Regions from separate parts of the Enterobacter sp. UPMP701 genome, predicted to be linked through region 2. Evidence: predicted binding sites of a transcription regulator. Region 2 holds the regulator's gene; the other holds the start of a gene.
What was found. Region 2 encodes Fur, which represses iron uptake genes when iron is present. Its sites were predicted from a motif close to ATAATAATGAGAACNACTATCAA; they were not measured.
Positions count from the first base shown of each region.

Region 1: a site for Fur is predicted at 9,175-9,197, ahead of sufA (Fe-S cluster assembly scaffold SufA). Genes of this name have one in related genera too.

Region 1 covers NZ_JBSKJN010000001.1:495,046-506,317, reverse strand. The annotation lists gene ACWKXT_RS02460 (trans-sulfuration enzyme family protein) at 1-101, shown strand, start outside; gene ynhH (protein YnhH) at 277-471, shown strand; gene pykF (pyruvate kinase PykF) at 479-1,900, shown strand; gene lpp (murein lipoprotein Lpp) at 2,210-2,446, shown strand; gene ldtE (L,D-transpeptidase LdtE) at 2,507-3,520, opposite strand; gene sufE (cysteine desulfuration protein SufE) at 3,618-4,034, opposite strand; gene sufS (cysteine desulfurase SufS) at 4,049-5,269, opposite strand; gene sufD (Fe-S cluster assembly protein SufD) at 5,266-6,537, opposite strand; gene sufC (Fe-S cluster assembly ATPase SufC) at 6,512-7,258, opposite strand; gene sufB (Fe-S cluster assembly protein SufB) at 7,268-8,758, opposite strand; gene sufA (Fe-S cluster assembly scaffold SufA) at 8,767-9,135, opposite strand; gene ACWKXT_RS02405 (MerR family transcriptional regulator) at 9,448-10,176, opposite strand; gene ACWKXT_RS02400 (diguanylate phosphodiesterase) at 10,365-11,272, opposite strand, start outside.
Region 2 covers NZ_JBSKJN010000002.1:155,895-167,166, forward strand. The annotation lists gene ybfF (esterase) at 1-190, shown strand, start outside; gene ybfE (LexA regulated protein) at 319-606, shown strand; gene fldA (flavodoxin FldA) at 762-1,292, shown strand; gene fur (ferric iron uptake transcriptional regulator) at 1,582-2,028, shown strand; gene chiQ (ChiQ/YbfN family lipoprotein) at 2,130-2,456, opposite strand; gene chiP (chitoporin ChiP) at 2,504-3,901, opposite strand; gene glnS (glutamine--tRNA ligase) at 4,350-6,017, opposite strand; gene nagE (PTS N-acetyl glucosamine transporter subunit IIABC) at 6,187-8,136, opposite strand; gene nagB (glucosamine-6-phosphate deaminase) at 8,462-9,262, shown strand; gene nagA (N-acetylglucosamine-6-phosphate deacetylase) at 9,317-10,465, shown strand; gene nagC (DNA-binding transcriptional regulator NagC) at 10,474-11,272, shown strand, end outside.

The DNA.
Region 1 (11,272 bases), on a different contig from region 2:
GGCTGGCAAACGGTATTGTGCCGCAGCTGATCCGCCTGTCGGTGGGGATTGAAGATCCAAAAGACCTGATTGCCGACCTCAGCCAGGCGCTGCAAAAATAAGCAAAACGCGGCAGGTCACTCACCTGCCGCCATAAGTTGTTATCATGGCTTAACGCCTTGATAACAATATTATGTGAAACAGCATTGATTAATTCTGAAACGCTGTTTCCATTTTCCTTTTATCTTAAAATCAGCGTATAATGCGCGCCAAATCCCTGGTGAATGGTTTCAGCGCTTGGAATACAAAAAACAACGTACAACTTCTCCTCTCCTTCGTTGGGCTGTCACTCAGGCACACTTTCTTCTGCACGCTCATTTGATGTCTCCTATCCTTAGTGCGTGTCATATACTCTTTTGCAACACAGGTTTGACTCCGCGGCGGTGCGCCCCCGGAGCGAGATTTCCATATCCTTCCCAACTTAAAGACTAAGACTGTCATGAAAAAGACGAAAATTGTTTGTACTATCGGCCCGAAAACCGAATCCGAAGAGATGCTGAGCAAAATGCTGGACGCCGGCATGAACGTGATGCGTCTGAACTTCTCCCACGGTGACTACGCAGAACACGGTCAGCGTATCCAGAATTTGCGCAACGTGATGAGCAAAACCGGTAAAAAAGCCGCTATCCTGCTCGACACCAAAGGTCCGGAAATCCGTACCATCAAACTGGAAGGCGGTAACGACGTCTCACTGAAAGCGGGCCAGACCTTCACCTTCACCACCGACAAGTCTGTTGTGGGCAACAACGAAATCGTTGCGGTCACCTATGAAGGTTTCACCAGCGATCTCTCCGTGGGTAACACCGTGCTGGTCGACGATGGTCTGATCGGTATGGAAGTCACCGCTATCGAAGGTAACAAAGTTATCTGTAAAGTGCTGAACAACGGCGACCTGGGCGAAAACAAAGGCGTTAACCTGCCGGGCGTTTCCATCGCGCTGCCAGCACTGGCTGAGAAAGACAAGCAGGATCTGATCTTCGGTTGCGAACAAGGCGTTGATTTCGTTGCGGCATCCTTCATCCGTAAGCGCTCTGACGTGGTTGAAATCCGTGAGCACCTGAAAGCCCACGGCGGCGAGAAGATCCAGATCATCTCCAAAATCGAAAACCAGGAAGGCCTGAACAACTTCGACGAAATCCTCGAAGCGTCTGACGGCATCATGGTTGCGCGTGGCGACCTGGGCGTTGAAATCCCGGTTGAAGAAGTGATCTTCGCGCAGAAGATGATGATCGAGAAATGTGTTCGCGCGCGTAAAGTGGTTATCACCGCAACGCAGATGCTGGACTCCATGATCAAAAACCCGCGCCCTACCCGCGCTGAAGCAGGCGACGTGGCGAACGCCATCCTCGACGGTACCGATGCAGTTATGCTGTCTGGCGAATCCGCGAAAGGTAAATATCCGCTGGAAGCCGTCTCTATCATGGCAACCATTTGCGAACGTACCGACCGCGTGATGAAAAGCCGTCTGGATTACAACAACGACAGCCGTAAACTGCGCATCACTGAAGCTGTTTGCCGTGGTGCAGTAGAAACCGCAGAGAAACTGGAAGCGCCACTGATCGTGGTTGCAACTCAGGGCGGTAAATCTGCGCGCGCCGTACGTAAATACTTCCCGGATGCCACCATCCTGGCGCTGACCACCAACGAAACCACAGCTCGTCAGCTGGTGCTGAGTAAAGGCGTGATCCCACATCTGGTAAAAGAGATCGCGTCTACCGATGATTTCTACCGTCTGGGTAAAGAAGTGGCTCTGGAGTTGGTCGATCGTGGTCTGGCACAGAAAGGCGACGTTGTGGTTATGGTTTCTGGTGCGCTGGTACCAAGCGGAACCACCAATACTGCATCCGTTCACGTGCTGTAATAATTCACGAACGAATTAATTTTGATAAAAAGCGCCCAACGGGCGCTTTTTTTATAACCGTCATTAGCCAAATTCATTCAAAAAGCAAATCGGGTTTTTCTATTTAATTGCGATTTATCTAAGATGAATCCGATGAAAAATGCCTTTTTTTACATAGCTTTTTACGCAAAATGCACTGATTCGATGCTTCTTTGAGCGAACGATCAAAAATAGGCGTATTCCCATCAAAAAAATATTCTCAACCCAAAAAAGTTTGTGTAATACTTGTAACGCTACATGGAGATTAACTCAATCTAGAGGGTATTAATAATGAATCGTACTAAACTGGTACTGGGCGCGGTAATCCTGGGTTCTACTCTGCTGGCTGGTTGCTCCAGCAACGCTAAAATCGATCAGCTGTCTTCTGACGTTCAGACTCTGAACGCTAAAGTTGACCAGCTGAGCAACGACGTGAACGCAATGCGTTCCGACGTTCAGGCTGCTAAAGACGACGCAGCTCGCGCTAACCAGCGTCTGGACAACCAGGCTACTAAATACCGTAAGTAATAGTACCTGTTAATAAAATGGCGCACATTGTGCGCCATTTTTTTTGCCTGCGTCAAACCGCTACTGCGTCACCTTCTCCCCTTCCTCTTCTGCTACCGCAGCAGATACCCGGCTGTTCTGCACCGACAATACGCTATTACTGGCTGACGGGCCGCTGCCCGCGGATACGATAACCGGGATCCCGGCACGGCGCGCAAGGGCTTTATCAATAAGCGCTTTGTCGCTTCCGGCCTGAGAAACAAAGGTCGCAAAGTCTGCGGAGTGGGTAATGGGCGAAATCTGCGGGTTCTCCCCTTCCATCTGGGCCAGCGGACGGTGGACCTCAATATAGCGCTTGCCGTCCGGCTCAACGGAGAACTTCACCGGCTCATTAATAATCTGTACCCGCGTGCCAACACGCACCTGCTCAAACAGGGCTTTAATATCCGGGGCGTTCATTCGCATACAGCCGGAACTGACACGCAGCCCCACGCTGTCCGGCGCACTGGTGCCGTGGATAAGATATTCCCCATTACCTATTCCCAGACGCAGCGCATAGCGCCCCAGCGGGTTATTTGGCCCTGCAGGAACAACCGGAGGCAATTTAATTCCCTGGGCCAGCGAACGCGCTCTAATGCCCGCTGTAGGCGTCCAGGTTGGATTAGGGATTTTTTGGCTGACGCGGGTGGTACTCACCGGCGTTTCCAGCCCCAACTGTCCGATGCCGAGCGGGAACACCTGGACAATATTTTCTCCCGGCGGGAAGTAGTAGAGCCGGAGCTCGGCCAGGTTCACGACAATCCCCTCGCGCGGCGTGTCCGGCAGCAGCATCTGCGACGGGATGGTGATGACGGTGCCCGGCGCGGGGTTTACCGGCGCAATGGTGTTGTTCGTTTCAAGGATCACCTGCGCGGCCGTATTAAATCGACGGGCGATGGTCTGAAGCTTATTATCCCCTTCCTGTATCGTATAGGTTTGATTTTGCCCAATCAGGCGACTGCCTGCGGGCGGCAACGGGTAATCCATCGCGCGGGCCGAATTAAACGTACCGAGCGAACTGAGGAGTAATAGCGTTATTAGAGACGCGCGCTTCATGCTGAGATTCCTTATTCACTGACAGGATGCCAGAAAGCTGAAAAACCAGCGAGGCGGGAACCACCTCGCGAAACAGAATGAATGCTGTTCTGTAAGTCTAGCTAAGGATTGCAGCTTTGGCGCGAATGGCGCGAATCATCGCTTCCAGCCCCTGGGAGCGGGACGGGGTGAGGTGTTGGGTGAGGGCCATTTTTTCAAACCACGGGCGGACATCAAACGCGACAATATCCTGCGCCGACATCTGATGGTAAAGAATAAAGACGACTGCGATCAGCCCTTTTACAATGGCCGCATCGCTGTCGCCGTGCAAGGTTATCGTGCCGTCGTCAGACTGCTCCATGACAATCCATACCTGGCTCTGACAGCCCTGAATAATATTTTCCGGGTTATGCGCCTCTTCACCGAGCGGCGGCAGGCGCTGCCCCAGTTCGATGATGTAGAGGTACTTCTCTTCCCAGCTTGCGCAACGCCCGAAGTTGCGCAGCAGTTTATCTTTGTCCGGCAGCTCTGCCATTTTTTGCCTCTCCGTTAGCCCAGCAGCTGGTGAATGCGTTTTAACCCCGCCACCAGCCTGTCGACCTCTTCCGTTGTGTTGTACATCACCAGCGAGGCGCGACACATTGCCGGCACCTGGTAAAACGCCATCAGCGGCATGGCGCAGTGGTGCCCGGTACGGACGGCCACGCCGTAGTTATCGAGGAAACTCCCCACGTCATAGGCGTGGTGTTTCCCCAGGTTAAACGCAATTACGCCTAATCTGTCGGCAGGTCCGTAGAGGGTAAGATCCGGCACGCTGGCAAGCTCCTGCAACGCGTAGTGCATCAGCAGCTGTTCGTACTCCTGAATGGCGTTCAGGCCGATTGCGGAGACGTAAGAGACCGCCGCGCCCAGACCGATAATCCCGCCGGTGTTAGGCGTTCCCGCCTCAAAGCGCCACGGGGCGCGAGCGTAGGTCGTCCCTTCCGTCAGGCTGACGGTGGCGATCATCGATCCGCCCCCTTCCCACGGCGGCATCGCCTGCAGAATATCCTCTTTAACGTACAGCACGCCGATGCCGGTTGGACCATAGAGCTTGTGCCCGGAGAACACGTAGAAATCGCAGTCCAGCGCCTGCACGTCGACCGCGTGGTGCATCACCGCCTGCGCGCCGTCAATCAGCACCTTCGCACCGGCCTGATGGGCTTTTGCGATAATCTCTGCGACCGGGTTTTCGGTACCCAACACGTTGGAGACCTGAGTGACCGCCACCAGCCGCGTTTTATCGTCGAGCAGGGCGTCAAGCTGCTCAAGTTGCAGCGTGCCGTCTTCGTTCAGCGGAATGACTCGCAGCTGCGCGCCAACGCGCTCGCAGAGCATCTGCCACGGCACGATATTGGCGTGATGCTCCATCCGGGTGATGATGATGTTATCGCCCGCGCGAACCTGAGCGTTGCCCCAGCTGTTGGCAACAAGGTTAATCCCCTCGGTGGTGCCGCGCACAAACACCAGTTCTTCGGGTGATTGCGCGTTAAGGAAGGCCGCAATTTGCGTGCGCACGTTCTCCATGCGCTGGGTCGCCTCGGCGCTCAGGGTATGAATGCCGCGATGCACGGCGGCGTAGCCGTGACGATAAAATTCAGCTTCTGCGTCCACCACCTGATTCGGCTTCTGCGCGCTGGCCGCGCTGTCGAGATACGCCAGCGGCAGGCCGTTCACTTCACGGGTCAGAACCGGGAAATCTGCCCGCACCTTCTCTACGGGAAAACTCATGCTTCGCCTCCGGGCAGACGCTGACCAATGCGGGCCAGCACCTGCTCTTTCAGTACGCCATCGCGCAGCGCTTCCGTCAGCTCCGCCGCAAAGGCATAGATAATCATTTTCTGCGCCGCCTGCTGGTCAATACCGCGCGAGCGCAGATAGAACATCTGCTCGTCGTCGATCCGCCCGACCGTCGCGCCGTGGCTGCATTTCACGTCGTCGGCATAGATCTCCAGCTGCGGCTTAGTGTCCACTTCCGCAAGGCGCCCCAGCAGCAGATTATTGTTGGTCATCTGCCCGTCGGTTTTAATGGCGTGCCGGGCCACGTTAATCAGACCGTTAAACACCGCCCGCCCTTTATCGCTGACGATGGTTTTATGCAGCTGGCGGCTGTTGCAGTAGCCTTTGTTGTGCTCAAGCCAGGTGCGCGTGTCGCACACTTCAGATTTAACCGGCATCGCCAGGCTGTTGATGCGCAGCGTGGTGTTTTCACCGTTAAGCTGCGTGCTGGTGTTGTGGCGCAGCACCGCACCGCCGAGCAGGAAGCTGTGGCTGTACGCCGCGGCATCCTGGCCCAGCAGGATATCGTTATGCGCAAAATGGTGGCTTTGCGGGTTCTCAAACGCCAGCTTGATATGGTGTAGCTGCACATTGGCGGCGACATTCATCGTCAGACGCGACCCGGTAAAGTGGCGGGTCTCATTGAGGCTGACATAATGCTCAATCACCGTGGCCTCAGCCCCTTCAGCCAGCTCAAGATGATGGCGATAGTGAGCAGTATTGATTTCATCGCCCTCTACGCCCTGGGTGATATGCATCAGCAGCAGCGGTTTGATCGGGCGCTGGTTACGTTTAACCTGAATATGCGTCACGCTGCGGGCCAGGCTCTCGGTAAGGTGCAGGAACACTTCAGGCTGAACCGGGGCGCTCAGGCTCTGGCGATCGTCATTAATCACGATCCCGAACCCGCTATTCTGAGTATCGTCACTCAGTTCAGGACGGTAGACGCCGTCGACAAAGACCAGACGCACCGCGTCCACCATCAGCGCCAGGGCATCACGCCGGGCCGGGCTGATATCCGCCAGCCGCGTCACGAACTCGCCGTTCAGCAGCCCGTCCAGCGGAGTGTATTTCCAGTTCTCATGTTTACGCGTCGGCAGGCCGAGACGCAGCATTTGCTGCAGGTGCTGCTGCGCCTGCACGGAGCGCGTATTGCCCTGTGCTTCAAACAGCCGGTGCCACTGCTGGAGTGCATTACTGCTGTTCGGTAAGCCAGCCATAACCCTGCTCCTCCAGTTGTTTAACCAGCGTGAAATCACCGGATTTTACAATGCGTCCCTGGTAAAGCACGTGGACGTAGTCCGGCTTGATGTAGTCGAGAATGCGCTGGTAGTGAGTGACGATAATGAATGAACGTTTGCCGTCGCGCAGGGCGTTCACCCCATCGGCGACAATCTTCAGGGCGTCGATGTCCAGACCGGAGTCCGTCTCATCCAGAATGCACAGCTCGGGCTCCAGCACCGCCATCTGCAGGATGTCGTTACGCTTTTTCTCACCACCGGAAAAGCCAACGTTGACCGAGCGGGTCAGCAGGTCTTCCGGCATTTTCAGCAGCTTGATCTTCTCTTCCATCAGGTCCTGGAAGTCAAAGCGGTCCAGCGCTTCCTGGCCGCGATACTTGCGCACCGCATTCAGCGCCGTCTGAAGGAAGAACTGGTTGCTGACGCCGGGAATTTCCACCGGATACTGGAAGGCCATAAAGATGCCTTCGCCCGCGCGGTCTTCCGGCGACATTTCCAGCAGATCTTTGCCGTTAAACTCGACCGAGCCGTGGATCACTTCGTAATCTTCGCGCCCTGCCAGCGTCGCCGAAAGCGTACTTTTCCCGGAACCGTTCGGCCCCATGATGGCGTGGACTTCACCCGGTTTGACGTCAAAATTGAGACCACGCAGGATCGCTTTCTCTTCCACGCTAACCTGTAAATCTTTAATGCTTAACATGTGCTTTCCTTAACCGACGCTGTGTTCAAGACTAATGGCGAGGAGTTTTTGTGCTTCAACGGCGAATTCCAGCGGCAGTTCAGAGAACACGTCCTTACAGAAGCCGTTCACAATCATTGAAATGGCATCTTCTTCGCTGATCCCGCGCTGCAGGCAGTAGAAGAGCTGATCTTCCCCAATGCGCGACGTTGTCGCCTCGTGCTCCAGCTGGGCGCTGTTGTTGCGGCACTCCACGTACGGGAAGGTGTGCGCCCCGCAGTCGGCACCGATCAGCATTGAGTCGCACTGGGTGAAGTTACGCGCGTTGGTGGCCGTCGGCATGATTTTCACCAGCCCGCGATAGCTGTTCTGGCTGTGCCCGGCGGAGATCCCCTTCGAGATAATCGTCGATTTGGTGTTTTTCCCGATGTGGATCATCTTGGTGCCGGTATCGGCCTGCTGATGCCCGCTGGTGAGCGCCACAGAGTAAAACTCGCCGATGGAGTTATCCCCGCGCAGAATGCAGCTCGGGTACTTCCAGGTGATGGCGGAGCCGGTTTCCGACTGCGTCCAGGACATTTTGCTGTTTTCACCTTCGCACAGCGCGCGCTTGGTGACGAAGTTCAGGATACCGCCGGTGTTGCCGTCACCGGGGAACCAGTTCTGTACGGTGGAATATTTCACCTCGGCATCTTTGTGGATGATGACCTCCACCACCGCCGCGTGCAGCTGGTAGCTGTCGCGAACAGGAGCGGAGCACCCTTCGATGTAGCTGACGTAGCTGCCTTCGTCCGCCACCAGAATGGTGCGTTCGAACTGACCGGTTTTTTCGGCGTTGATGCGGAAATAGGTCGAGAGCTCCATCGGGCAGCGCACGCCTTTCGGCACGTAGATAAAGGTGCCGTCAGAAGCTACCGCTGCATTCAGCGCGGCGAAGAAGTTATCATTACTCGGTACCACGGTGCCGATGTATTTTTTTACCAGTTCCGGATGATCGTGGATCGCTTCGCCAAAGGAACAGAAAATGATCCCCTGCTCGGCCAGCTTCTCACGATACGTCGTTGCCACCGACACGGAGTCAAAAATGGCGTCCACCGCCACCTCTTTCCCTTCGCGCACGGGCACGCCCAGCTGGTTAAACGCCTCTTCAACCTCTTTGCTCAGGAAGCTGTTTTCAGCGCCGGTTTGCTGTACCGCGCCGGGCTGCGAGGCGCAGGTATCATCACAGCTGCCGCAGGATGGCGCGGAGTAGTAGCTGTAATCCTGATAGTTCAGCTTGTCATAGTGGGCTTTCAGCCAGTGCGGCTCTTCCATTTCCAGCCAGGCGCGGAACGCGCTCAGACGGAACTCCAGCATCCACTCCGGCTCGTTACGTTTGGCCGAGATGGCGCGCACCACATCTTCATTAATGCCTTTTGCCAGCTCGTCTGTCTGCAGCTGCGTGAAGAACCCCTCTTTATAGTTGAGGTGCCCGCCGCTCCAGGTGTTTACATCACTCGTTGCTTCAGTATTACGAGACATAGTACCGCCTATACCCCAAAGCTTTCGCCACAGCCGCATTCGTTCTGGGCTTTCGGGTTATGAAATTTGAATAACTGGTTTAAACCTTCCCGCACGTAATCCACTTCGGTTCCGTCGATAAACGGCATGGCCTGCAGCGCGACGTACAGCTTTGCGCCGTCGGTTTCAAATACCAGGTCATCTTTTTCCGGTGCGGTGACGGTGTCCAGCACGTAGCCAAAGCCGGCGCAGCCAGTCTGCTTAACGCCTAAGCGCACGCCGAGAATGTCGGGATTTTTTGCCACCAGCTCGTGGATATGCGCCGCCGCCGCAGGCGTGAGCGTTAATCCGCGCCAGGCAAAATCGGCAGGATTGAAGGTTTCTGAATGCAGTTCCATAGGTCCACCTCATCTGATTAGCCATCAGGGCATAACACCATGTTAGTGATAACGATTATCACTTCAACCCTCTGACAGCAGGGGCATTCGGCTAAACCGCCCTTTTTGTCTACTTTTATTAAGCATAGACCCTGTCAGAAGATGCGGGCGGGATGGATGTAATTGTTCAATGCTTTGAAAAGTAATGGCTTATTTCATCAGGAAGGCAGAGGAGAAAGGAAAAGTAAAATATGCATCGGAAATGCCTATTTTTAAAATAGCTTAATTCAGGAAGTGGCAAAAACAAAAAAAGGCCCGTAAGGCCTCTGATAATCAGTGATGGAATGTAACGGTAAAACCCTGTTCACGCCAGTGATCGAGCTGTTCCTGCTGGCGCGGTGTCGGCGCTTTTCCGGTCCAGACGAAGATTTTCTGTCCGGGGAACAGTTCTGGACGTGGCGAATCAATCGGCTCCGCCAGTACGTCAATGTGCCAGCCTTTCTGTGCCAGACGTGCAGCTTCAAGCCACAGATGGGTGCGGTCGTCGCATTCCCAGCCAATAAGCAGCGCATCTTTGCCCGCTTTCTTACGCGACTCCGCCAGGTTTGCAACTGCAAATTCAATCAGGACGCCGTCCAGCATGCTCGCCATGTGGCGCACGGTGTTTTGATCCTGATTCATTCGCTGGCGGACGGGGGAAATAATGTTATCGATCAGCGCATCCATCGGGTGATCCCGGCGGAATTCGCCTATTTTGGCACGCAGTTTTGCCGGGCTGGCATAGCGCAGAACGGTCATCATCTCTTCCTGAAAAGTTGCCCAGTTACCCTGAGTCATCACCTCCTTGTTTTCCAGCAAGGCTTTCACTTTTCCGACCGAGACGCCGCTTTTCATCAGGCGTTTGATCTCTTCGATACGCAGGATATCTTCATCGTCGAACTGACGATGACCCCCTTCGCTGCGCTGCGGCTTCAACAATCCATAACGGCGCTGCCAGGCACGCAGCGTAACGGGGTTGATACCGCATCGTTCGGCCACTTCGCCGATACTGTAATAGGCCATTAACTCCCTCACGCTCAGAACTTCCATACCTAACTGCACCAACCTTATCAGATTGTACAAACCATTTGTATAACTAAGACCTTATTTTGCACAGATGAATGGGAGACTCACCCATCCACCTGTTAATACATTGTTGTATAAAATTTGCCGTTCGTACAGTTAAGAGTGCCGAAGTTTGTACAGCTTTATCAGTACTCGAACTTTTTCTCTGGCCATGCAATGGCCGGAATGCCGCCATGCCGGGGGCTGGCGAAAAGGTGTCCCTGGAACTGGGAAATTCCCGCCGATTCCAGCCACATCCACTCTTCCGCCTTCTCCACACCGACCGCGCAGATCTGAATTTCCAGCGAGGAACAGCATTTGATAATCGCCTGAATAATGGCCTGTCGGGGACCGCTTTTGTTCACGTTCGCCACCAGATCGCGATTGATCTTAATGCGGTCAGGCTGGAACTGGGCCAGCAGCTGGAGCCCGGCAAAACCGGCCCCAAAGTGATCGATCGTCACGCTGATTCCGGCGCTTTTTAACTGCCTGACTGAATCCTTGAACTCATCGAAACGTGAAATGGCTTCACTCTCAGTAAATTCCACAACGATTTGCTCAGGCACAAACCCATTAGCTTCGATGGCGGTAAGCAGGAAATCCACGGCGTTGGGGACATTAACCAGCGTCATGGGCAGCAGGTTGAGGGATAATGTCTGGTCCTGTAACCCCAGCGTGCAGGCCATAGAGAGCGCCACCCGCTTGCTTTGTAAATCAGATGCATAGACTTCATTACGCGGGCGATTGGCAAAATAGGCTCCCGGCGAATCGCCGGAAGGGGTGCGGAGAAGCGCCTCCCAGGAGACAACCCGCTGCATAAACGGATCGACGATCGGTTGAAACGCAAAACTGCAATCCGCCCCTTTCGCGACGACCTCAGGCTGTGCCGACAAGTGCGTCTCTTCAGTAACAAAATCCCACGAGTCCGCGGGAGGGAGTTCAAAATAGTTGGCCTTCTCGGTGGCCTCGACAAAGGTGCGGAAAAACTGCAGCGGGCGGTCGTTATAGGTCAGCTGATAACGCGTCGTGCCCCTGTTGAGCACCTGCTGTAGCA
Region 2 (11,272 bases):
GCACCCTACCCTCTTTATCCGCGGCGGCAACTCGCCTTACGTCACCGATGCGTACCGCGACGTGCTGCTGGCACAGTTCCCGCAGGCGCGCGCCCACGTGATTGCCGGGGCCGGGCATTGGGTTCACGCCGAAAAACCGGACGCCGTACTGCGCGCCATCCGCCGCTATCTCGCTGATACTGCAAATTGATTAAAAAGAGAGCGACTGGAAGACTGCGGGCTTCCAGTCGTTGGCGTGCCGTTTTTGGTGATGTATGATGGCGCGCTTATCGCCCGGGCATTAGCAGGGCGGCGTGTTTCCCCCGAAGTCTCAGAATCATGGCCAAAGAACAAACGGACCGTACGACACTAGATCTGTTCGCGAATGAGCGTCGACCGGGACGACCGAAAACGAATCCGCTTTCGCGCGATGAACAGCTGCGTATTAATAAACGCAATCAGCTTAAACGCGATAAAAATCGTGGGCTTAAGCGTGTCGAACTGAAGCTCAACGCCGATGCGGTCGATGCGCTTAATGAACTGGCGGAGGCGCGTAATATCAGCCGCAGCGAGCTCATTGAAGAGATGTTGATCGCCCAGCTAGAGACGTTGCGCAACCAGGCATAAGTCTGAAAATCCCCTTTATCGCCCTTTTCATGTAGCACAGAGTGCAGTCCTGCGCGATAGCGGTTTCCGCAGGGTTGCCTGTTCTGCTATTATTGCCCTTATCCGTGGACAATTTGCGCCACCATACCATTAAGTTTCAAGAGGTTATTTTACTCATGGCAATCATCGGCATTTTCTTCGGCAGTGATACCGGCAATACCGAAAATATCGCAAAAACTATTCAGAAACAGCTCGGTAAAGACGTTGCTGATGTGCATGACATCGCCAAGAGCAGCAAAGAAGATCTCGAGGGCTATGACATCCTGCTGCTGGGTATTCCTACCTGGTACTACGGTGAAGCCCAGTGCGACTGGGATGATTTCTTCCCAACGCTGGAAGAGGTGGACTTCAACGGCAAGCTGGTTGCCCTGTTCGGTTGTGGCGATCAGGAAGATTACGCCGAGTACTTCTGTGACGCGCTGGGTACCATCCGCGACATCATTGAGCCACGCGGTGCGGCGATTGTCGGCCACTGGCCAACGGCGAGTTACCACTTTGAAGCCTCTAAAGGTCTGGCAGATGACGACCACTTCGTTGGCCTGGCCATCGATGAAGACCGTCAGCCAGAACTGACTGCAGAGCGTGTTGAAAAATGGGTTAAGCAGGTTAGAGAAGAACTGAACCTGGACGACATCCTTAACGCCTGATTTCCTTGCGGCGCAACTCCGGTTGCGCCCGTTTTCCAGGTAAAACCGATTAAATTAATTGCTACAAACTTTTAACTTTTTCGTCCAGACCTGTACAATGTCTCCCTGGTAAAATGTGGTTTCCATTGAGCAAGTTTGTTGGTGATACCCCATTTTTATAAGCATACTTTGCCTGAGACTTGCAGTTTTCATTTAACCATGGCAGTTCTATAATGAGACGCATTATCCCAGGTGCATTTTCTGTCACTTCCTACAGAAGTGAATCGTTTAGCAACAGGACAGATTCCGCATGACTGACAACAATACCGCATTAAAGAAGGCTGGCCTGAAAGTAACGCTTCCTCGGTTAAAAATCCTTGAAGTGCTTCAGGGTCCAGACAATCACCATGTCAGTGCGGAAGACCTCTATAAACGTCTTATCGACATGGGTGAAGAGATTGGGCTGGCCACCGTTTATCGCGTGCTGAACCAGTTTGATGACGCGGGCATTGTTACCCGTCATAATTTCGAAGGCGGTAAATCTGTTTTCGAACTGACCCAGCAGCAGCACCACGATCACCTGATCTGCCTCGATTGCGGCAAGGTCATTGAATTCAGCGACGATTCTATCGAAGCGCGTCAGCGTGAAATCGCAGCTCGTCATGGCATCCGCCTGACCAACCACAGCCTGTACCTTTACGGTCACTGCGCTGAAGGTGATTGCCGCGAAAATGAACACGCGCACGACGCAAAATAAGTTAGCGTTCATACTCTGAGCCAGCCGAAAGGTTGGCTTTTTTTTGCCTTTTTTGGGCAATAAAAAGCCCGGTGGCGCAGCGCCACCGGGCATGAAATCACTTATTTATTGTTATTGCGTATCTCATTCCAGATCTTATCGCAACGCTTCGCGACTTCCTGATCGTTACCGGTTTTACGCGCCTGGATACAGGCCTGGTAATCCATCACGCGTATATTCTCCTGTGTTGCAAACTGCTCATGCGCTTTCTCTTTCTTCAGCACATTCAGCACGCTCTGACAGGCTTCAATTTTCTCCGGCGATCCTTCCGCACTATTAATACAGGCGCTATACGCCTCCTTCAGACGGGAGTCCTCTTTTGGCGCCTGAGTTTGCGCGCACGCCACCAGCCCTGATGCCAACAGCGCGACGATTACGATTTTTTTCATCATGTGCACTCTCCATACCGGCGGGAGTTACTCCGCCGGTGCGTTCATCAGAAGATAGTGAATGGGGCGATAACCATGAATTTCACGTCACGTTCATCCTGGAAGATGTTGCCGTAACCGCCCGCGTAGCTCGGGATATCGGAGTGGTTGTCATACTGCGTGAAGTGCAGTTTGAACATCGTGCCTTTCGCACGGCCTTCCTGCAGGGTGTAGATAGCATCCAGACTGTAAGAGGACTCTTTCAGGCGATAGTTTGGATCGTAGTACGCATCCGGCGTAGCCATATCGGCAGGTTTTGCGTCCCAGGCGTAAGCGTAAGAAGCACCCACTGCCCAGCCTGGAAGATTCCAGTTTTTCAGGTCATACATTGCGCCGAAGAAGACCGCTTTTTCGCCGTCGGCGTTGAAGTCAGAGCGGTTATCCCACCAGATATCAAGACGGCCGTTGGACGAGGCATAGGTTGGGGTCATACGTTGCAGGAAGTAGCCCTGCTGCCCTTCCGCCTTCACCCACGTTCCTTCCAGGCGTAAATCAACCTGACCAACCTTGTAGCCGAAGGTCAACGCCTGCAGCCACGCGGTGCCGTTATAAATGTCATTTACACTACCATCGCTGACCTTATCGCGCGTACCGTAGAACTGGTAGCTGGTGCTCAGCGGGCTGCCGGCGATATCAAATTTGTAGCTGGCTTTCGCAAAATACTGATCGATATAGCCTTCTGCCTGACCAAATGCGGCCTCCAGTACCAGGTCGTTTTTAAAGTCGTACTTCGCGCCGAGCGAGTGGAGGTAATCGACTTTGGTTTTCTTATCGTTCTGGTAAAACTTGTCCATCTCAATGTGCCACGGCGCTTTGTACTCGTTGGTCCACATATAGGAGAAGCTCAACGCACCCGCATCGCCATAGTCAAAGTTAGCCCCCGCTTCCGCACCCTGATAGGTGCCCGGCATAAAACTCCAGTGCGGTGCTAACAGCGTCTGGCCGGTTGGCTGAATATAGCCCCCACGCGCCCAGACCGGGCCGTATTTAAATTTCGCTGCGGCCTTATAAAGACTGATACCGCTTTTATCCCCGGACCAGTCTTCATCGTAAGCTTTATTGCTGGAGGAGAACGCAATTTCGTTCGGGTGACCGCTATCGCCGTTTTCAGCCATTTCAATTGCGGTAAACGCGGCAATATCCAGACCGAACATATCGGCGGCATAGCCTGACTGGAAATCCAGGTTGGCGTTCCAGGTGGAATGAGAAAGGTTAGTTTTGTATTTATCTTCAGTGACGTCTTTACGGTCACGCTCACGCTGCCAGTAATAAATACCGCCCGTAAGGGTAGAATCTTCGATGAAACCTGCCGCTTTCGCCTCTGGCGCAACCACCAGGCCCGACATTGCTGTCACACCGGCGATAGCCAGCGCCAGCGCACTACGTTTGCCACTGAACGTACGCATAGATTATTCCTCTTTGACGAATTAAAACGCCTTAAACGGCGAAAAACAGAAAAGACCAAATGGTCAGGGGTAGTTATAAATACCCTCGAATTAACTACCGTCTTTAGGTTATTTTTCGCGACGCGAATTATCAATGCTTTTTAGTGGGCAAAAGTCAGGATTATGACGAAGTGCACATAATTGGTAGTGGTTTGTAACATTTAGCGCGAGGCGAGGTTTGACGGGGCAAGCCGTTAATTTCTGGAGGATAAAGCCGTTAAATTTCGCTAATTTCTACTTATTCCTTTCTGGTGAAAATATACAAACTTTTTTTTAGAAAAATAAGTAGCACCGCATTGACCTGAAATATCAGCCAGCCCTATTTTAGCTCCGCTATAACGATATGATCATACAATAAAAAAACGCCGCAATAAGCGGCGTTTGTTTCTCATTGACCAGAGCAGCAATATTATTCGCCGATCTTCGTCCAAGTATCACGCAGGCCTACGGTGCGGTTAAATACCGGTTTTTCAGCGGTGCTGTAACGGCTGTCCAGGCAGAAGTAACCTTCACGCTCGAACTGGAACGCTTTGCCCGCTTCAGCCGCTTTCAGCGATGGCTCCGCATAACCCTGTTTAATTACCAGCGATTCCGGGTTGATGGTTGCCAGGAAGTCTTCCGCTGCGCCCGGGTTAGGCACGCTGAACAGACGATCGTACAGACGAATTTCAACCGGCAGCGCGTGGGAAGCGCTCACCCAGTGGATAACGCCTTTCACCTTGCGGCCATCCGCCGGATCTTTGCTCAGCGTTTCAGCATCATAAGAACAGAAGATGGTGGTGATATTCCCTTCTGCATCTTTCTCTACGCGCTCGGCTTTGATGACGTAGGCATTACGCAGACGCACTTCTTTACCCAGCACCAGACGCTTGTACTGCTTGTTGGCTTCTTCGCGGAAGTCAGCGCGGTCGATCCAGATTTCACCGCTGAACGGCACATCACGGCTTCCCATTTCCGGTTTGTTCGGATGGTTAGGCATGGAGACCAGTTCGCTTTCGCACTGCGGGTAGTTTTCGATAACCAGCTTTACCGGATCGATAACGGCCATTGCGCGCGGGGCGTTTTCGTTGAGGTCTTCACGAATGCAGGATTCCAGAGACGCCATTTCAATGGTGTTGTCCTGCTTGGTCACGCCGATGCGTTTGCAGAACTCACGAATAGAGGCGGCAGTGTAACCACGACGGCGCAGGCCGGAGATGGTTGGCATGCGCGGGTCGTCCCAGCCTTCAACATGCTTGTCGGTCACCAGCAGATTCAGCTTACGCTTGGACATCACGGTGTATTCCAGATTCAGACGAGAGAACTCGTACTGGCGCGGATGCACAGGAATGGTGATGTTATCCAGCACCCAGTCATACAGACGACGGTTGTCCTGGAACTCCAGCGTACACAGCGAGTGCGTAATGCCTTCCAGCGCATCGCTGATGCAGTGGGTGAAGTCGTACATCGGGTAGATGCACCACTTGTTGCCGGTCTGGTGGTGTTCTGCGAATTTGATGCGGTACAGCACCGGATCGCGCATTACGATGAACGGCGATGCCATGTCGATTTTGGCACGCAGGCACGCTTTACCTTCTTCGAAGCCACCGGCACGCATTTTTTCAAACAGCGCCAGGTTCTCTTCCACGCTGCGATCGCGGAACGGGCTGTTTTTGCCAGGCGCAGTCAGCGTACCGCGGTATTCGCGGATCTCATCGGCAGACAGTTCGTCGACATACGCCAGACCTTTGTTGATCAGTTCAACCGCGTAGGCATACAGCTGATCAAAATAGTCAGAGGAGTAGCAGATATCGCCAGACCAGTTAAAGCCCAGCCATTGCACGTCGTTTTTGATGGACTCAACGTATTCGATGTCTTCTTTTACTGGGTTGGTGTCATCGAAACGCAGGTTGCACTGGCCCTGGTAGTCTTGCGCAATACCAAAGTTCAGGCAGATCGATTTCGCGTGACCAATGTGCAGGTAACCGTTCGGCTCCGGCGGGAAACGCGTATGGACTGTGGTGTGCTTACCACTGGCCAGATCTTCATCGATGATCTGACGAATAAAGTTACTCGGGCGGGCTTCTGCCTCACTCATCGTGGATTCCTCAAAGCGTAAACAACGTATAACGGCATATGATCTTATAAGCCGGACGTAGTGACAACCCTTAAAACGTCCCGGAAGAAAATAATGGGGGCAAATGGTGCAAAAAAAAGCGGCGGAGGATATCCCCCGCCGCTAAAGGCATGACTCTACTCAGGAGCGATTACTTGCCTTTAATCTCGTACAGTGGTGTCTGACCCGCAACCACCTGACCTTTCGCCTGGAGTACCAGACCGCTGAAGTCGTCGATGTTGCTGCACACGACCGGGCTAATCATCGAGCGCGCGTTGGCATTCAGGAAGTCCAGATCCATTTCCAGAATCGGCTGGCCTGCCACCACTTCTGCGCCCTCTTCCACCAGACGAGTAAAGCCCTGACCGTTCAGCGCAACGGTATCGATACCCATATGGACAACGATCTCCGCGCCTTTTTCCGTTTCCAGGCAGAACGCGTGGTTGGTGTTGAAGATTTTCACGATAGTACCGGCTGCCGGAGACACAACGGTTTTGTCCGTTGGTTTCACCGCCACGCCGTCACCGACCGCTTTGCTGGCGAACGCTTCGTCAGGCACCTGCTCAAGCGCAACCACGTCACCGGTGACAGGAGAAACCAGCGCAGCGATGGTCACCGCGTTTGGCACCGCCTGCGGTTTTGCAACAGGCGCTTCAGCCACTGGCGCGCCGTCCGTGGAGGCGGCAGCGACCGGTCCACGGGCGACCACTTTTTTCATTTCATCGCCGATAGATTCAGCTTTAGCACCCACGATAACCTGGATGGTTTGTTTGTTCAGTTTCACCACACCAGACGCGCCCAGGCGTTTGCACATTGCATCGCTCACGCGCGCAGAGTCGCCCACGGTGAGACGCAGACGGGTAATACAGGCATCGATCGCTTTCAGGTTGTCGGTACCGCCGACCGCGGCAATGTAGCTGGTCGCCAGCTGGGTTAAACCTTCTTCGGTATTGCTGTTGGCTTCACTGGTCACGACATCGTCTTTCGTATCTTCGCGGCCCGGCGTTTTCAGGTTAAACATACGAATAACCGCGCTGAACAGAACGAAGTAGATAACGAAGAAGACCAGACCCATTACCACCAGCATCCAGACGTTTTTGCTTGCCGCCGGCAGGTTGTACATCAACACGTAGTCGATCGCGCCTGCAGAGAAGGAGAAGCCAGCATGGATGCCCAGCAGGGTCGCCACAAACAGGCTGATACCGGTCAGAACCGCATGCATGAGGTACAGCACCGGCGCCAGGAACATGAACAGGAATTCCAGCGGCTCGGTTACACCGGTCAGGAACGCGGTAATCGCAACGGACAGCAGCATGCCGCCAACCATTGGGCGACGCGCTTTTGGCGCAGCCAGGTACATTGCCAGTGCAGCGCCTGGCAGACCAAACATCATGATTGGGAAGAAGCCAGACATGAACATACCGGCGGTGCCGTCACCCGCGTAGAAGCGGTTGATGTCGCCGTGGAATACGGTGCCCGCAGCATTGGTGAACTCACCAATCTGGAACCAGGCGATGGTGTTCAGCACCTGATGCAGACCGGTTGGGATCAGCAGACGGTTGATAAAACCAAAGATACCTGAGCCCACTGCACCCGCTGAAACAATCCACTCGCCGCCCGCATGGATAGCATGCTGCACCGGTGGCCACACGTAGCCAAAGATGGCTGCGAGGATCAGACAGAAAAAGCCTGTCGCAATCGGCACAAAACGTTTGCCGCCGAAGAAGCTCAGGAAGTCAGGCAGTTTGATACCCGCCCAGCGGTTGTATACGGCGCCACCGACCAGACCGGTAATGATACCTGCCAGTACACCCATGTTGATTTCAGGGTTGATGGTTACCATCGCTTTCGTCAGGATGAAGTAACCGACAGCCCCTGCCAGTGCCGCGGCACCAGCGCTGTCTTTTGACCAGCTTGACGCCACACCGATGGCGAAAATCAGGGCCAGGTTGTCAAAAATTGCGCCGCCTGCCTGGGCAATAAACGGCACGTTAAGAAGATCGGGTTGCCCGAATCGCAGCAGTAATGCCGCAACCGGTAGCACGGCGATAGGGAGCTGCAAAGCCCTACCGAGGCGCTGGAAAAAACCTAAAATATTCATCCTATTCCCCCTACGAGACCCTTTGTTAAGACTCGCGCATAAACTATGTTTTTATTGTGTCACGAACGATAGATACAGTTGATGATTCACTGGCAGTGTGAGTGTGTGAAAAATTAATTCGTATCGCAAATTAAACACCTATTTTTTGTGATTATTGTCACCAAATATCGTATTAAACCCTCCCTTTCTCTGGCTAACGACGAAAACTTATTTTATCATTCAAAAAATCAAGACGGATTGATCCGGCCTGAAAGGTTCCAGGTTACGCTTAGTTCAGGTTGCACTAATCATCCGCCCACTTTTACTTAAACTTTAGAGGTGAATAATGAGACTGATTCCCCTGGCAACAGCTGAACAAGTCGGAAAATGGGCTGCTCGTCATATCGTTAACCGCATCAACGCGTTCAAACCAACAGCCGATCGTCCTTTCGTTCTCGGTCTTCCAACCGGTGGCACGCCCCTGACCGCATATAAAGCTCTGGTTGAAATGCACAAAGCGGGCCAGGTTAGCTTCAAACACGTTGTGACCTTTAACATGGACGAATATGTCGGCCTGCCAAAAGAACATCCGGAAAGCTACCATAGCTTTATGCACCGCAACTTCTTTGATCACGTTGATATCCCAGCTGAAAATATTAACCTGCTGAATGGAAATGCGCCTGATATTGACGCAGAATGCCGTCAGTATGAAGAAAAAATCCGTTCTTACGGTAAAATCCACCTGTTCATGGGCGGCGTGGGCAACGATGGTCACATCGCGTTTAACGAACCAGCCTCTTCTCTGGCTTCCCGTACCCGTATTAAAACGCTGACCCATGACACCCGCGTGGCAAACTCCCGCTTCTTTGACGGTGACGTGAACCAGGTTCCAAAATACGCCCTGACCGTTGGCGTAGGCACCCTGCTGGATGCCGAAGAAGTGATGATTCTGGTGCTGGGCGCGGTGAAAGCGCAAGCGCTTCAGGCTGCCGTTGAAGGTAACGTGAACCATATGTGGACTATCAGCTGCTTACAGTTGCATCCAAAAGCCGTTGTCGTGTGTGACGAACCGTCCACCATGGAGCTGAAAGTGAAAACGCTGAAATACTTCAACGAGCTGGAAGCTGAGAACATCAAAGGTCTGTAATTGAATAACCGCCTCTTCATCAAGAGGCGGCCGCTTTTTTAACCGGGGGTCGTTATGTACGCTTTAACCCACGGTCGGATTTATACCGGCCATGATATTCTGGATGACCATGCGATTGTTATCGCCAATGGCCTGATTGAACGTGTTTGTCCGCTGGCAAAACTGCCGCCGGAGATTGAACAGCGCTCACTCAATGGAGCAACGATCTCCCCCGGTTTCATCGACGTACAGCTTAACGGCTGCGGCGGTGTGCAATTTAACGATACCGCAGAGGCGGTAACGGTTGAAACGCTGGAAATCATGCAGAAAGCCAACGAGAAATCGGGCTGCACCAGCTACCTGCCTACCCTCATCACCAGCAGTGATGACCTGATGAAGCAAGGTATCCGCGTGATGCGTGAATACCTGGCAAAACATCCGAATCAGGCGCTGGGCCTGCACCTGGAAGGACCGTGGCTGAACATAGTGAAGAAAGGGACACATAACCCGAACTACGTTCGCAAACCGGACGCCGAACTGGTCGACTACATGTGTGCCAACGCTGATGTCATCACCAAAGTCACGCTGGCGCCTGAAATGACCGGTACAGAGGTGATCAGCAAACTGGCCGCGGCCGGGATTGTCGTTTCAGCGGGTCACTCAAACGCCACGCTGAAAGAAGCCAAAGCGGGATTCCGTGCTGGCATTACCTTTGCGACCCACCTTTATAACGCTATGCCGTATATTACCGGCCGTGAGCCGGGTCTGGTCGGGGCGATTCTGGACGAGCCGGACGTTTATTGCGGCATTATCGCTGATGGCATGCACGTTGATTACACCAATATTCGCAACGCCAAGCGGCTGAAAGGTGACAAGCTTTGTCTGGTGACGGATGCCACCGCACCAGCAGGTGCAAATATTGAGCAGTTCATTTTTGCCGGTAAAACAATATACTACCGCAACGGACTGTGTGTGGATGAAAACGGTACGCTGAGTGGCTCCTCTTTGACCATGATTGAAGGGGTGCGTAACCTGGTTGAACATTGTGGGATTGCACTTGATGAAGTCCTGCGTATGGCCACCCTTTATCCTGCTCGCGCGATGGGCGTGGATAAACAGCTTGGCGGAATTGCACCAGGTATGGTTGCAAACCTGACGGCATTCACACACGATTATAAAATTATTAAGACCATCGTTAATGGTAACGAGGTCGTCACTGAGTAAGTAAAAGTATGACACCAGGCGGACAAGCTCAAATCGGTAATGTCGATCTCGTTAAACAACTTAACAGTGCGGCGGTATATCGTCTGATTGACCAACACGGTCCAATCTCGCGGATCCAGATAGCCGAACAAAGCCAGCTTGCTCCCGCCAGCGTGACAAAAATTACCCGCCAGCTCATTGAGCGCGGTTTGATCAAAGAAGTCGATCAGCAGGCCTCCACCGGGGGCCGCCGCGCCATCTCCATTATTACCGAAACCCGTAATTTTCAGGCAATTGGCGTCCGGCTTGGTCGTCATGACACCACGCTCACGCTTTACGATCTGAGCAGCAAAGCCATTGCGGAAGAGCACTACCCGCTGCCCGAGCGCACCCAGGAGACGCTGGAACACGCCCTGCTGAATACCATCGCGCACTTTATTGAAAGCTGTCAGCGTAAAATTCGCGAACTCATCGCCATCTCGGTGATCCTGCCGGGCCTGGTCGACCCGGAAAGCGGTGTTATTCGTTACATGCCGCATATTCAGGTTGAGAACTGGGCGCTGGTCGACGCGCTGGAGAAACGCTTTAAGGTGACCTGTTTTGTCGGCCACGATATTCGATCTTTAGCGCTGGCTGAGCACTACTTTGGTGCGAGCCAGGACTGCGAAGACTCTATTCTGGTGCGCGTACACCGCGGCACGGGCGCAGGTATTATCTCCAATGGCCGTATTTTTATTGGTCGCAACGGCAACGTCGGCGAGATTGGCCACATTCAGGTTGAACCGCTCGGCGAGCGCTGCCACTGCGGCAACTTCGGCTGCCTTGAAA